Regions from separate parts of the Leptolyngbya sp. GGD genome, predicted to be linked through region 3. Evidence: predicted binding sites of a transcription regulator. Region 3 holds the regulator's gene; each other region holds the start of a gene.
What was found. The regulator NtcA, encoded in region 3, controls nitrogen genes in cyanobacteria. The targets are predictions, from matches to a motif close to TTTGTANNNNNNNNTACAAA.

Region 1 (4,154 bases), on a different contig from region 3:
TGAAAATCGGCAAAGTTTTTCTCTGCCTTCAAAGCTTCATTCAGCGTTTTGATCACGACGGTTTGATCCAAAAAGTGATGAACGGCTTTGAAGGTAATGCCAAATCCTCCCCGCCCGATTTCTTCTTGCAGGGTGTACTTGCCGTTTGAAATTGTCTGACCGATGAGTGAATCCATGCCTAAGATTGAACCGCATTTCGAGGAAGAACGCACCGCAGTTGTGTGACGGTTTCGTTCAACTTTCCTAACTCTAACCGACCGTTCATCACCTCGACCAAAGTTTGGTTCATCAGCAGGCGAAATCCCAGAGAAGGTGGGTCTAAATCTTTTGGAGCTTCGGTTTTGAGCAGATCGATCGCTTCTCGCCATACCTCGATCGGTCGCTGATCTTCTAGCTCAATCACTGCAAATTCGGATTCTATGTGAGCTGAGAGCTTGAGCGTGCCTTCCTGCATTGTTGCGATCGCGCTACTGATCAAACTGACTAAAATCTGCTCTAGCGTTTTGCGATCGACAAACACATCCAGATCGGGTTCTGGTAACACGATTTGAAATCGCAAATTCCGGTTTTCTGCTAATAGATGCGTTAAAGAAAATACATTGTCAAACACATCACTGACGGAAACAGACTGAAAGTCTAATGGGCTGGTTCCATATTCGACTTTAGAAACATGGATGACTTCATCCAATAATTTCACGAGCTTTAAAGCGGATAGGTTCGCCTGTTCAATAAATTCGCGCTCCTCTTCAGGCGATTCGCAGAGATCGCCTAGAACTAATTGCTGCGAACCGATTAATCCACTTAAGGGCGATCGTAACTCGTGGGAAGTGCGGGCTAAAAATCCTGCCTTGAATTGCGCAAGTTCGAGTGCGGATTGATACGCCAATTCCAATGTGCGATCGAGAGTAGAGGATGCGACTTTAGACGATCGCTTCGCCCACCAACCCCCCACAAATCCAATTCCCAAGCCGCCAGCTAGCCAAACCAAATTCATCCAACTCATCGTTCTGGATTGCAAAAAGAAAGTCTTTATCACTCTAAACGACTTCACCCATTGCACTCGAAATCCTGACACCGAATTGATTTGTAACCAAATCAAACCAATTTAGTATCAGGATCTCATTTTTTCTAGAAACGTCGCAGATCTAACAAATCTCTAGCTTGAGCGAGACTGCTAAGCCGTTTTACCAACGACCCCTTCTACGAGCCAGTTCATCGATTCAAGCTCGATCGCAGTTGTCGCATAGTCTTTTCCAGCAGGGACAACCTCTTTACCCGTATTATCTTTGAGTCCGCCTTTGTAAATGACTAGCGAACCCGCCTTCATTTTGTCCCTCGCGGCTTCGGCGTCCTTCTTCGCAGTCTCAGACACCGCCGGTCCAAATGCCGAAATCTTCACAAATCCATCCTTATATCCGCCGCGCAGCAAATGCGGAATCCCTCCATTCATCAAGGTTTTACCTTCTTGAATCATCTTGACGTAATCGGAATACACCTTCGTCCAATCCCACTCTGCACCCGTCAGATAGCCTTTCGGCGCAAGTGCTGCCTGATTGGCGTGATAGCCAGACGTAAACGCCCCGCGTTTCTCTGCCGTTTCTATCACAACTTTCGGACTGTCTACATGGCAAGTAATCACATCTGCCCCTTGGTCAATCAAACTGTTGGTCGCTTCCGCTTCTTTTACTGGCAAAGACCAGTCCCCGGTAAAAATCACCTGGGTTGTAATTGTTGGCTTAACGCTTCGCGCTCCCAGGGTAAAACTATTGATGTTGCGAAGCACTTGTGGAATTGGTTTTGCTGCCACAAAACCTAACTTTCCGGTTTTGCTCATATGCCCGGCAACCACGCCTGCAACATACTGCGCTTCATCAATGTAACCAAAATAGCTGCCGACATTTTTGGGATGCTTGGCTGCATCATACATTGCGCCACAGTGGAAAAATTGTACTTCTGGATAATCGGTGGCGAGTTTAAGAATATGCGGGTCAAAATAGCCGAATGAGGTGGGAAACAGAACGGTTGCTTTGTCCTGCTCGATCATGTTCCGCATTGCTTCTTGTACTTCGGTCGTTTCAGGCACGCTGGCTTGATCGACGACTTTCACACCTTGGACACCTTCTTTTCCCTGGAAGTGGGCTTGATTATAGCCAAAATCGTCTTTAGGACCGACGTAGATAAACCCCATTACAAGTTCTTTGCCTGCGGCGGGGCTGCTACTGGATGTTGAAGAATCGTTCGCTGGGGTACAGCCAACCCAGAGCTTTGAAGTTGCACCAAATGCCCCAGTCGCTAACAATCCGCGTATGACTTGGCGGCGGGAAATGCGCGATCGCGGTGAATCCTGACTGCTCATCGTTCCTCCTCACAGAAGTTAATTGCCATCGTATTGAAATCGATTTTTCTGCTCGCTTTTGTATTGTTCAACACGTATCTTGCGATGCCTGAGCAGAGGCTCACGCGATCGCAGAAATCAATGCTGTCGAATCGGCAACCGCCCCAAACACACCGCCCTGCATTTTGACCATGTTCAGCGCGGCTAGATGGTTGCCATAGTCCGTTGCACCCGTACAATCGGACAGTAACAAACATTCATATCCTCGATCGTTGGCATCTCTCATGGTTGTATGCACACAGACATCAGTGGTAATGCCGGACAGGATCAAGTTTTGTATGCCTTTACGGTGCAAAACCAAATCGAGATCAGTGGCATAAAATGATCCTTTTCCGGGTTTATCAATGATCACTTCTCCGGGTAATGGAGCGAGTTCAGGAATAATCTCCCAACCTGACTCTCCTCGAACCAAAATTCGCCCACAAGGTCCTGGATCGCCAATTCCGGCTCCGATTTGTTGCGATCGCCAGCGTTTATTTTCTGGCAAATCTGAGAGATCCGGGCGATGTCCTTCGCGAGTGTGCAGAATTGTGTAATTCAGGTCTCGCATCACTTTGAGGAGGTTCCGAATCGGTTCGATCGGGGCGCGCGTCAGAGACAGGTCATAGCCCATCTTGTCCACATAACCGCCCTTACCGCAGAAATCTGTCTGCATATCAATCACAATCAGAGCCGTATTCTCAGGGCGTAAATCGCCATTGAATGGATATTGATAAGGCTCAGCCTCTACATACCGTCCCATGATTTAACCTCTGGTGACTGAAGTTGGTAATTCTTCGCCTTGATACGATCGCGTTGGCGCGTCAAATCCGCAGCTTGTGCCATCGGTGTGAATCACTTCATCTTCCCAAGGCAGGCGATACGATTCATTCACCAAGTCTTTCATGTAGGTGTAGGGGCAATCCTGTGCTCCGCCTTTCACCGCGACATAGCCGCGATGCCCAAATTGGTAAATATTGTTTTCGACGCTCCAGTGTCTCCGAGCTTCTCGCACCAGATCGGGACGCAATTCGGCTGTGATAATTTCATCCGGTCGATGGCTGCCCATCACTAATGGCATTCCGTCGAAATTGACAAACATACCTTCGCCCATCGAGTCAAATGTGCCATCTGTGCCGCACATACACACAGATGCGGTGTAGATCAGATTACAAAACGCATTCGCCTGGTTGGTAATTTGCCAACTGTGGCGGATTGGAGCGGTATATCCTGCGGTACGAATCATGATTTCCGCACCCTTGTAAGCACATTCGCGCGCCATTTCTGGGAACATGCCGTCGTGGCAGATAATTAACGCGAGCGTGCTGCCATTCGGTCCTTCACAGACCGGAATTCCTAGATTTCCAGGTTCCCAAGGCTCAACCGGAACCCAAGGATGCAGTTTCCGGTAGTAGAGTTTCAATTCGCCTTGGTCGTCGATAATGATGCCGCTATTGTAGGGATTGCCGTGTGGGTTGTACTCCATGATCGAGAAGCATCCCCAAATGCGATTTTCTCGGCAGGCGGCTTGGAAGGCTTGAACTTCTGGACCATCGATTCGGCACATAATTTTTGGATTTGTGTCCATCGAGAGTCCGTGTAGGGAATACTCTGGAAAGACGACTAAATCCATACTGGGCATATTACGACGGGCTTTGCTGACCATTTGGCAAATGCGATCGGTCTGAGCCGCAAGATCGTCGGGCGTGACAACATTTGGAAGCTGTAGCTGCACCAGTCCCAATACAACACCCTTTGGAGATTTATTCAATCCACCTAA
Region 2 (4,154 bases), on a different contig from region 3:
AGAATTTATCCCTTAAATCGCTGAATCCAGCCAAGGGACATCCCCCAATCAAGCACCAGTCTGGCGATCGCAAACAACAAAACACTTTCAACTGCGTAGCTGACAATGGGGATGACTGCACTTTGATTGGCAATTCCCATTTCCACCTGCGCCAACCCTCGCACTAAGCCAAACGCCAGCACCGCCCCAGATTTGAGGTGAGAATTCTCATCTTCACGAATAATGTAGCGGTAAGTCACCCCAAATAATAACCCTGCAAACAGCGCGATCGCGCCGCTAATCCAGTAGTTCATCGAAACACTGGGATAGCGGCTGACCAAAAAATCATTCAATAACGCAATCAACGGAAAAATCAACGCAACCGAACCTGCCGAAAGCAATCCTGCTTTCAACGACTCGACTCGTTCTTCCCAGCTCAGCTTTAAGTGTTGCATGTCAATCTCTAGATCCCAGTTCCCCAGTCGCTAGCCCGTTTTGCCTTATTATTAGATTTATCATCCTTTGTACCGCCCGTTTTTATCATGGATATTTTGTCACTTGGTTGGGTCGCGCTTTTATCCGTTTTTACCTTCTCGATCGCAATGGTCGTTTGGGGACGCAATGGCTTCTAATGCCTAGTTTCCAGCCCGTGGTCAACACGCTGCGGGCACTGAAAATCTAGAACTTTGAGATCCGATCGTGGAATTTACAGTTTTTAACACACTGGTGCTTGTCGCGTTTGGTCTTCTCATAGCCATCACTGGTGGCGTTGGCTATATCACCATTGCAGATTGGCGCGATCGTCGCCGTCGCGAACAAGAGAAAAAACCAACGAGCAAACGACGCTAACACACCCTCAATTGACTTCAAAGCTCCCAAATCGGGGACAGAGAGGACAAAAGCTGCACACTAGCAAAGCGAGTTGCTACCGCATATCAAAAGGCTCTAGGATTTCAACTCCTAGAGCCTTTTAAGTAAATCATCCCTGTAACCGCATCTTATTCAACTCGAGTCATCATGAACCCTGCGGTAACCTCTTCACCGTAGCCTTCTTCACCATGCTCATGAATATCTACACCCTGAAACTCAGCATCTGGGTGGACTCGCAATCCACCAAAGACTGCGCTCAGGACTTTCAGAATCACGATCGTTCCTAGCGCTGCCAAGACATAAGTGATGGCTACCGCTTCAATCTGCGTCAACACCTGGGTTGCATTCCCTGCCAGCAACCCATCTGCACCAGCCGAGTTGACTGCTTTAGTCGCAAAAATACCAGTTAAGATCGCACCAATTGTTCCACCCACACCATGCACTGGGAATGTATCCAGCGAATCATCAAACTGGAGCTTCGCTTTCAAACTCACAGCAAAGAAGCAAGCCGTTGCAGTGATTGCCCCAATCAGCAAAGCTGCAACGGGAGTCACAAATCCCGCAGCCGGAGTAATTCCAACTAATCCAGCAACTGCGCCTGTGGCAATCCCAACGGCGGTCGGCTTGCCACGTAAGATCCATTCCAAAATCACCCAGACTAAACCTGCTGCTGAGGCAGAAGTTGTCGTTGCCACGAATGCAACTGTCGCTAATGAGCCAGAGGCTAAAGCACTGCCGCCATTAAAGCCAAACCACCCAAACCACAGCAATCCAGCTCCTAACAAAATGTAAGGAACGTTATGCGGTGCAGCAGGCTGATTGGGGTACGTTTTGCGCGGACCTAAGACCCAAGCTGCAACCAGTGCTGACACACCAGAACTGATGTGAACAACGGTTCCGCCTGCAAAGTCCAAAGCACCCAAGCCACCATATAAGCCCAAAAATCCGCCTTTCGCCCAAACCATGTGAGCGAAAATCGGATACAAAATTCCAGACCATAACACAATGAACCAGAAATAAGCTTTGAAGCTAATCCGTTCAACGATCGCACCCGAAATCAAAGCAGGCGTGATAATGGCAAACATCGCCTGATAAATCATGAACGTTTGGTGCGGGATCGTTCCGGCATAGGAAACAACCGCATCGGGCTGGCTGCCCGCTAGATATCCTGTCGTTTCTAGACCCACACCGTTCAAGAACAACCACTGTAGCCCGCCGATAAACGGAGTTCCAGGTGCAAACGAAAGACTATAACCCCACAGAATCCAACTGGTTCCAACAATACCCATGAGAATAAAGCTCATCATCATGGTATTGAGAACATTCCGAGACCGAACAAAACCGCCATAGAAAAACGCTAAACCCGGAGTCATCAGCAGCACGAGGGCAGCCGAAATCAACATAAAGGCTGTATCAGCTTGGCTAGCTGCCTGATCGGCGGCAGCTTTTGCAGCTTCAGCCGTCACAGGCTCAGCAAGAGCAGTACCCATCAACGGAATACTAAACAGCGCGATCGTGGTGAGCGCTGTCCACATGATTTTTTTCAACACTGGCTTCAAACCTTCAACGCCAATAAAGAACTCATCTTCAGACTTCCGTTAGGCTGTAAATACAGAAACCATTGGAAATCCGAATGATTGCTATTGGATTGCACCAAAATTGAAAGGCTCATTCTGTAATTGAAATTACACTTTTGCGATCGAGAAAGCCTTAATCCCAGCAGACCCTAAGTTTCATCACTAGGGAGGATGTTTCTTAAAAGATTATGTGAATTCCTAATAGATTCATCGGACTTAACAAAGTGCAAAAAGAGCGCTCTCCAAATTGGAGAGCGCTCTTCGCAGAATCTTAGATTAGACCTTTCAAGTCATTAATACTTGGTCGGTTCAGATGAACTGCTGGGGTAGTTACTAGAAGAGCCAAAAGCACTTTCCTTAGCAAATCCTGCATAAGCTTCCATACCGTGCTCGCTGATATCCAAACCTTCCAGTTCTTCTTCAGAGGTCACACGGATACCCAAAGTAGACTTCAGCAAAATCCAGAAGATGCTGGAAACCAAGACTGTAAAGCCGCCTACTGATAAGACTCCAACCAGCTGATACCAAAACTGCTCAATACCGCCACCAAACAGCAATCCAGCTTTGGGAGCAGGAGTTGCACCAAAAGCATCAGCTTGGCTGAATAATCCGAGCGCCAGCGTTCCCCAGACACCGTTCACTAAGTGAACTGCGATCGCACCTACTGGGTCATCGATTTTCAACTTATCAAAGAACCCAACGGCGAATACAACTAAAATACCGCCAATCGCACCGATGATCGCAGAAGAAGGAACGCTAATCCAAGCACAGGGTGCTGTAACAGCGACCAATCCAGCCAGCAGACCATTGATGGTCATCGTCAAGTCAGGCTTGCCTAAAATTGCCCATGCAACTACCGTTGCCGCGATCGCACCAAATGCGCCACCTGTGTTCGTTGTCAAAGCAATATGAGCAATCAAAGAACCATTCCCAACGCTCATCGTTGAGCCGGGGTTAAATCCGAACCAACCCAACCAGAGAATCAAAGCACCCAAGGTTGCAATACTGAGATTGTGAGGCGGAATCGCATTTGCAGAACCATCTGCATTGTATTTACCAATTCTTGCACCGAGGAAAGAAGCGCCCATCAGAGCCGCCCAACCCCCAACTGCGTGTACGACCGTCGAACCTGCAAAATCGTAGAATCCGAGAGTTGCTAGCCAGCCACCGCCCCAGATCCAGTGACCTGTAATGGGGTAAGCAATCCCAACCAACAGTAAGCTAAACAGCAAGAAGTCGATGAATTTGATCCGCTCAGCAACAGCACCCGACACGATCGTCGCTGCTGTTCCAGCAAACACCAACTGGAAGAAGAACTTCGCAGCCAGAGGAACGCCTGCCCAGCTAATGGCTTTGAAGATTCCTTGGTAAGCGTCACCTGTTACTGGGCTGCTGTCTGTACCCGTTAAGAAAAATCCGCCGCTTGCGCCAATCCAGCCGTTTCCGTTACTGAACATCAAGCCAAACCCGATCGCCCAAAATGCCACTGTAGACAGCGCAAAGACAATCAAGTTTTTCGCAAGCACGTTTACCGCATTTTTCTGTCGGCACATGCCAGTTTCGAGCATACAGAAGCCCGCATTCATGAAGAACACTAGGCATCCTGCAATCATTACCCACATGGTATCTAGACCAATTTTTAGGTCTGCGGTTGCAGTCGCAACACTTTCAACAGTAGGTGGGGTTTGGGCAACAGCCGCATAGCTCCAAAGTCCAACGATCGCGACT
Region 3 (4,154 bases):
TCGAAGTCTGCATCATGAGCAAACGTCTCCCTGAAACCACTGCCCATGTCCGCATTTTGCGCCAGTCCTGGCAACAGGGCAGTATCGAAGGCGAGGTCAGAGCAAACGAATATGAGTGGCAGTTTCACTGGCATTTTCGACGCGGATTGCTGAACATTCAGCCTTCGCTCGGACGAGCCTTGATTAAGGAACCGCTAGGGAGATTTTTGGAAGCGAAAGATTATCAGCTTGAACCGGGTGGGGATTATTCGTTTACGATTCGGGCGGAGTTGTGAACTCCCCCACTCCCTACTCCCCTACTCCTCCACTCACCAACCGCCCCAAATACCGCTCAATCAACAAAATTGCCACAATGTCATCAATCGGTCGCGGCGGCGTTCTCATCCCTTCAGGAATCAGCCGCGTTAGCCCTTTCGGTGGATACATTTGCCAATAGCGATCGCGCGCCTCTAGCGAACTATTGCGCTCATCGACGGTGATAATTCGCATCGGCTCACTAAGATCAGTCTCTAACTTCTGTCGCCAGGTTTTAGAAGAAGTCTGATCACCCATGACCAACAGCGAAATCGGAAACTGACTCCTCAGAGATGCGATCGTCGAAATCGTCTCTTCAGACGAGATCACTTGATGATAATAAATTCGGCGATCGACTCCCATCACTGCGACTCCGCATTTTTGTCGCCCTGGATCAAATCCCAGAATAACGGGCTGTTCCGCCATACTCACCTCTTGCCGTTGTTCTGTCTACAGATTGCTAATTCGATGCCCGCAGCACAACCTGCCCATCCTGCACCGCTACTAATTCTATTTTGAGCGGTCCCGCTGTGTAAGTCACATCCGATGCAACTGCCCGCAATTCAATCGAATTCGGATAGCGGCGAAGCTGATCGATAAAAGATCCCAGACTCAACAGTTTCTCAACCTCTAGTCTGTCATTCATCACCCCTGCGACACGGGCACGGGCATTAGAAGCTGCAATTAGGTCTTGTAAGGTTTTCTGAAAATCCTGGGGGGACAGTTTAGACGGTTCCAGCGTTTGAGTCGCGATCGTATCTCCTGCTAAAAAGACAACCTGATTCGGCACCGCACTCATATTCACGACAACGCCTCGGTCGTCACCGAGAACATAATTTGCCCCGGCTTGCACCCGCACCAGATAATCTTTACCATCTTGAATTTGCTGAATGAGGTTTTGCACTTCCGCAATCGGGATTTGCACAATTTGCTGATTGTTCTGCCCCAGGCGAAGCGACTCGATCGCGGTCTGATTTGCCAATTGCAGTAATTGATCGACCGCTGCTTTGGCTCCACCTTGTTCGACGACGCGCACAACGCCTGAAGACAGCACTTGTGTCCGAAAAATTGCCAGATCACCTCGGCGAATCTGTTCCACATCTTGCTGAATCTGCTGAACGGCTGCCACGAGAAAAGCTCTCTGCTGTTCCAGGGTTTTCAATTCTGCTTCGCGTTGAGCAATGACTTGATCGCGCTCATTAATTTCGCGATCGCGCTTTTCAATCAGGGCAGTTCGTTCCGCAATTTGCGCATCTCGTTCCGCAATTTGGGCTTTCACCTGATCCCGTTGTTCAATTAACGCCTGCTGCTCAGATTCCAGCTGATTGATTTCGTTGCGGAGCGAAAGTGCTTGCTGAGAAACTGTTTCTAGCTGATTGCGGGTGAGATCTCGCTGCGCTTCTGTCCTGCGAAGTTGGGCATCGGTTTCTCGTTGTCGAGCGACTGAAACTTGAAGATTGGCATTGAGGCGCTTGAGATATTCCTCAATTTGGGCACGTTCCGATCGCGCTTGCTCTAGATCTTTCTCAACCTCAGCTTTTCGCTGATCTGTGGTTTTGAGATCAGCCGTGACTTTATCGAGGTCACGATTTGTCGCCCGCAAATCGGCTTGAATTCGCCCGAAGTTCAACACCATCTCTCGAAAGGTGCGACTGGCAAGCAGTAAAACGCCTAACGTAGAGGCAGAAATCAGCGTGCCCGTCAAAATCGTCACGACAACTGCTGTTTGTTTGGGACGGAGATTGAACAAGCTGAGGCGGGCTTTTCCCACGCGCGTTCCTAAGCGATCGCCGACTGTCGCGATCACCCCTCCTAACACCAACACCACCAAAATTAGAATTAGCCCGACATCGGACATGACGCTCCCACAAACCCCTAGACATACTGCACTCTAAGGGCACTTTCAGACTTTGCCTTTCATTATGACTGCTCGCTCTATGATTCGCGTGAGTCACTCAGGACTGAATTCTAATCGAATTAGGTAAATTGTTGACTAAGCGTTACCGGATTATGAACGGTTATTTTTTTCTTGTGAATTGAGATCATTTTGTCCTGACGCAAATCGCCCAGTAAGCGGGTGACTGTGACGCGAGTCGAGCCGATTGCTTCAGCGATCGCTTGGTGAGACAGTTTGAGATCAATCATGATCCCCTCTTGTGAGGGCACACCAAAGTCACGACACAGAATCAGGAGGAAACTAACAAGACGCGATCCCATATCTCGGTGCGCCAGCGTTTCGATCATCATTTCAGTTTGTAAGATTCTCGACGACAAGCCTTTCAGCATCAGCATCGAGAGTTCGGGATTGTCTTTGAGCGCTTTTTCAACTTGTTCGATCGGAACAGACAGCAATTCGACAGGGGTGAAGGCAACTGCGTGATAAAAGCGATCGGCACGTTGTCCTGTGATCAGAGAAAGCACCCCGAACACACTATTTTCTCGAAGCAGCGCGACGGTAATTTCTTCTCCTGCCTCGTACACCCGTGAGAGTTTAACCGCACCCTTGACGAGAAAGTAGACCCGCTCCGCCGGATCGCCCGGAAAGAAGATGGTCTTACCGCGTTCAAACGTCTCTACAACAGGAGGATATGCTCCCCCTCCAATCTGACGAAACATCGCTGCAAGCGGTTTATCCTTGGTCACTACCATTTCTTTCCTTGTCGTATCGAGTGAAGCTGGGAAGTCTAACAGTCTATGTAAGCAATCGATGACTTTAGACCACTAAAACTGAGTCTATGATCTGTTTTAGTGTCGTAAACTACAATTTCGCTTTGATCTTCAGAAAACTCAGTAAATTCTCTAAGAAGAAGGCGCAATTTCGAGTCGATCTACTGGAATCTTCTGGGCAGACCCAATAATTTCCACAGATCATACCGTGAAAGCACGAATATTCTAGGGCGAGGCATTAAGGAATCATGAAGGATTCCGAACCAGAATCAGAGAGGATTCGCTGGCAGAAAAACCGAACTGAGAAATGACGCAATTCGATTCTCGATCCGCCAAGCTTGGGACGATCGCGTCAGCGAAGAGCAGTTCGAGAGGGATCCCTTTCTGCTATCCTCATAAATGCTTTACACGGTAGAAGACCATGCTAGACCTGACTGGAAAGAACGCACTTGTAACGGGAATCGCGAACAACCGCTCGATCGCATGGGGCATCGCTCAGCAGCTACACAAAGCAGGCGCAAATATTGGCATCACCTATCTACCGGATGCAACCGGCAAAGCGGAAAAGAAAGTTGCCGACTTGACCGAGCCGCTCAATCCCAGTTTGTTCTTGCCTTTGAACGTGCAAGATGACGCACAGATTGAGAGCGCATTCAATACCGTGAAAGACAAATGGGGCAAGTTGGATATTCTGATCCACTGTCTCGCATTTGCTAGCAAAGATGATTTATCCGGCGATTTCTCCAAAACGTCGCGCGCGGGTTATTCGCTGGCGTTGGATATCAGTTCTTACTCGCTGGTGCAACTAGCTGGAGCCGCAAAACCTCTAATGAGCGAAGGCGGTAGTATCGTGACGCTGACTTACCTCGGTGGTGTGAAAGTCATCCCGAACTATAACGTCATGGGAATTGCCAAGGCAGCATTGGAAATGAACGTGCGCTACCTCGCAAATGAGTTAGGGCAGAACAATATTCGAGTCAATGCGATTTCAGCAGGTCCGATTCGGACATTGGCTTCCTCGGCAGTCGGTGGCATTCTCGATATGATTCACCACGTTGAAGAAGTTGCGCCGTTACGTCGAACTGTGACGCAGATCGAAGTCGGGAATACCGCAGCATTTCTCTGTAGTGACTTATCAAGCGGGATCACGGGTCAGGTGATCTACGTCGATGCAGGCTACGAAATTATGGGGA

Region 1: a site for NtcA is predicted at 2,414-2,433, ahead of OU814_RS22315 (BMP family ABC transporter substrate-binding protein). Genes of this name have one in related genera too.
Region 2: a site for NtcA is predicted at 2,390-2,409, ahead of OU814_RS20665 (ammonium transporter). Genes of this name have one in related genera too.

What each region holds. Positions count from the first base shown of each region.
Region 1 covers NZ_JAPQKE010000005.1:95,406-99,559, reverse strand. Annotated here, with positions in the region: gene OU814_RS22325 (serine/threonine protein kinase) at 1-176, opposite strand, end outside; gene OU814_RS22320 (sensor histidine kinase) at 179-1,003, opposite strand; gene OU814_RS22315 (BMP family ABC transporter substrate-binding protein) at 1,175-2,356, opposite strand; gene biuH (biuret amidohydrolase) at 2,457-3,137, opposite strand; gene OU814_RS22305 (formamidase) at 3,141-4,154, opposite strand, start outside.
Region 2 covers NZ_JAPQKE010000004.1:310,901-315,054, reverse strand. Annotated here, with positions in the region: gene OU814_RS20685 (SDR family oxidoreductase) at 1-16, shown strand, start outside; gene OU814_RS20680 (hypothetical protein) at 6-434, opposite strand; gene petN (cytochrome b6-f complex subunit PetN) at 522-611, shown strand; gene OU814_RS20670 (hypothetical protein) at 679-828, shown strand; gene OU814_RS20665 (ammonium transporter) at 978-2,384, opposite strand; gene OU814_RS20660 (ammonium transporter) at 2,720-4,154, opposite strand, start outside.
Region 3 covers NZ_JAPQKE010000001.1:656,351-660,504, forward strand. Annotated here, with positions in the region: gene pth (aminoacyl-tRNA hydrolase) at 1-18, shown strand, start outside; gene OU814_RS03125 (DUF3146 family protein) at 15-275, shown strand; gene OU814_RS03130 (resolvase) at 289-720, opposite strand; gene OU814_RS03135 (DUF3084 domain-containing protein) at 755-2,152, opposite strand; gene ntcA (global nitrogen regulator NtcA) at 2,272-2,943, opposite strand; gene fabI (enoyl-ACP reductase FabI) at 3,383-4,154, shown strand, end outside.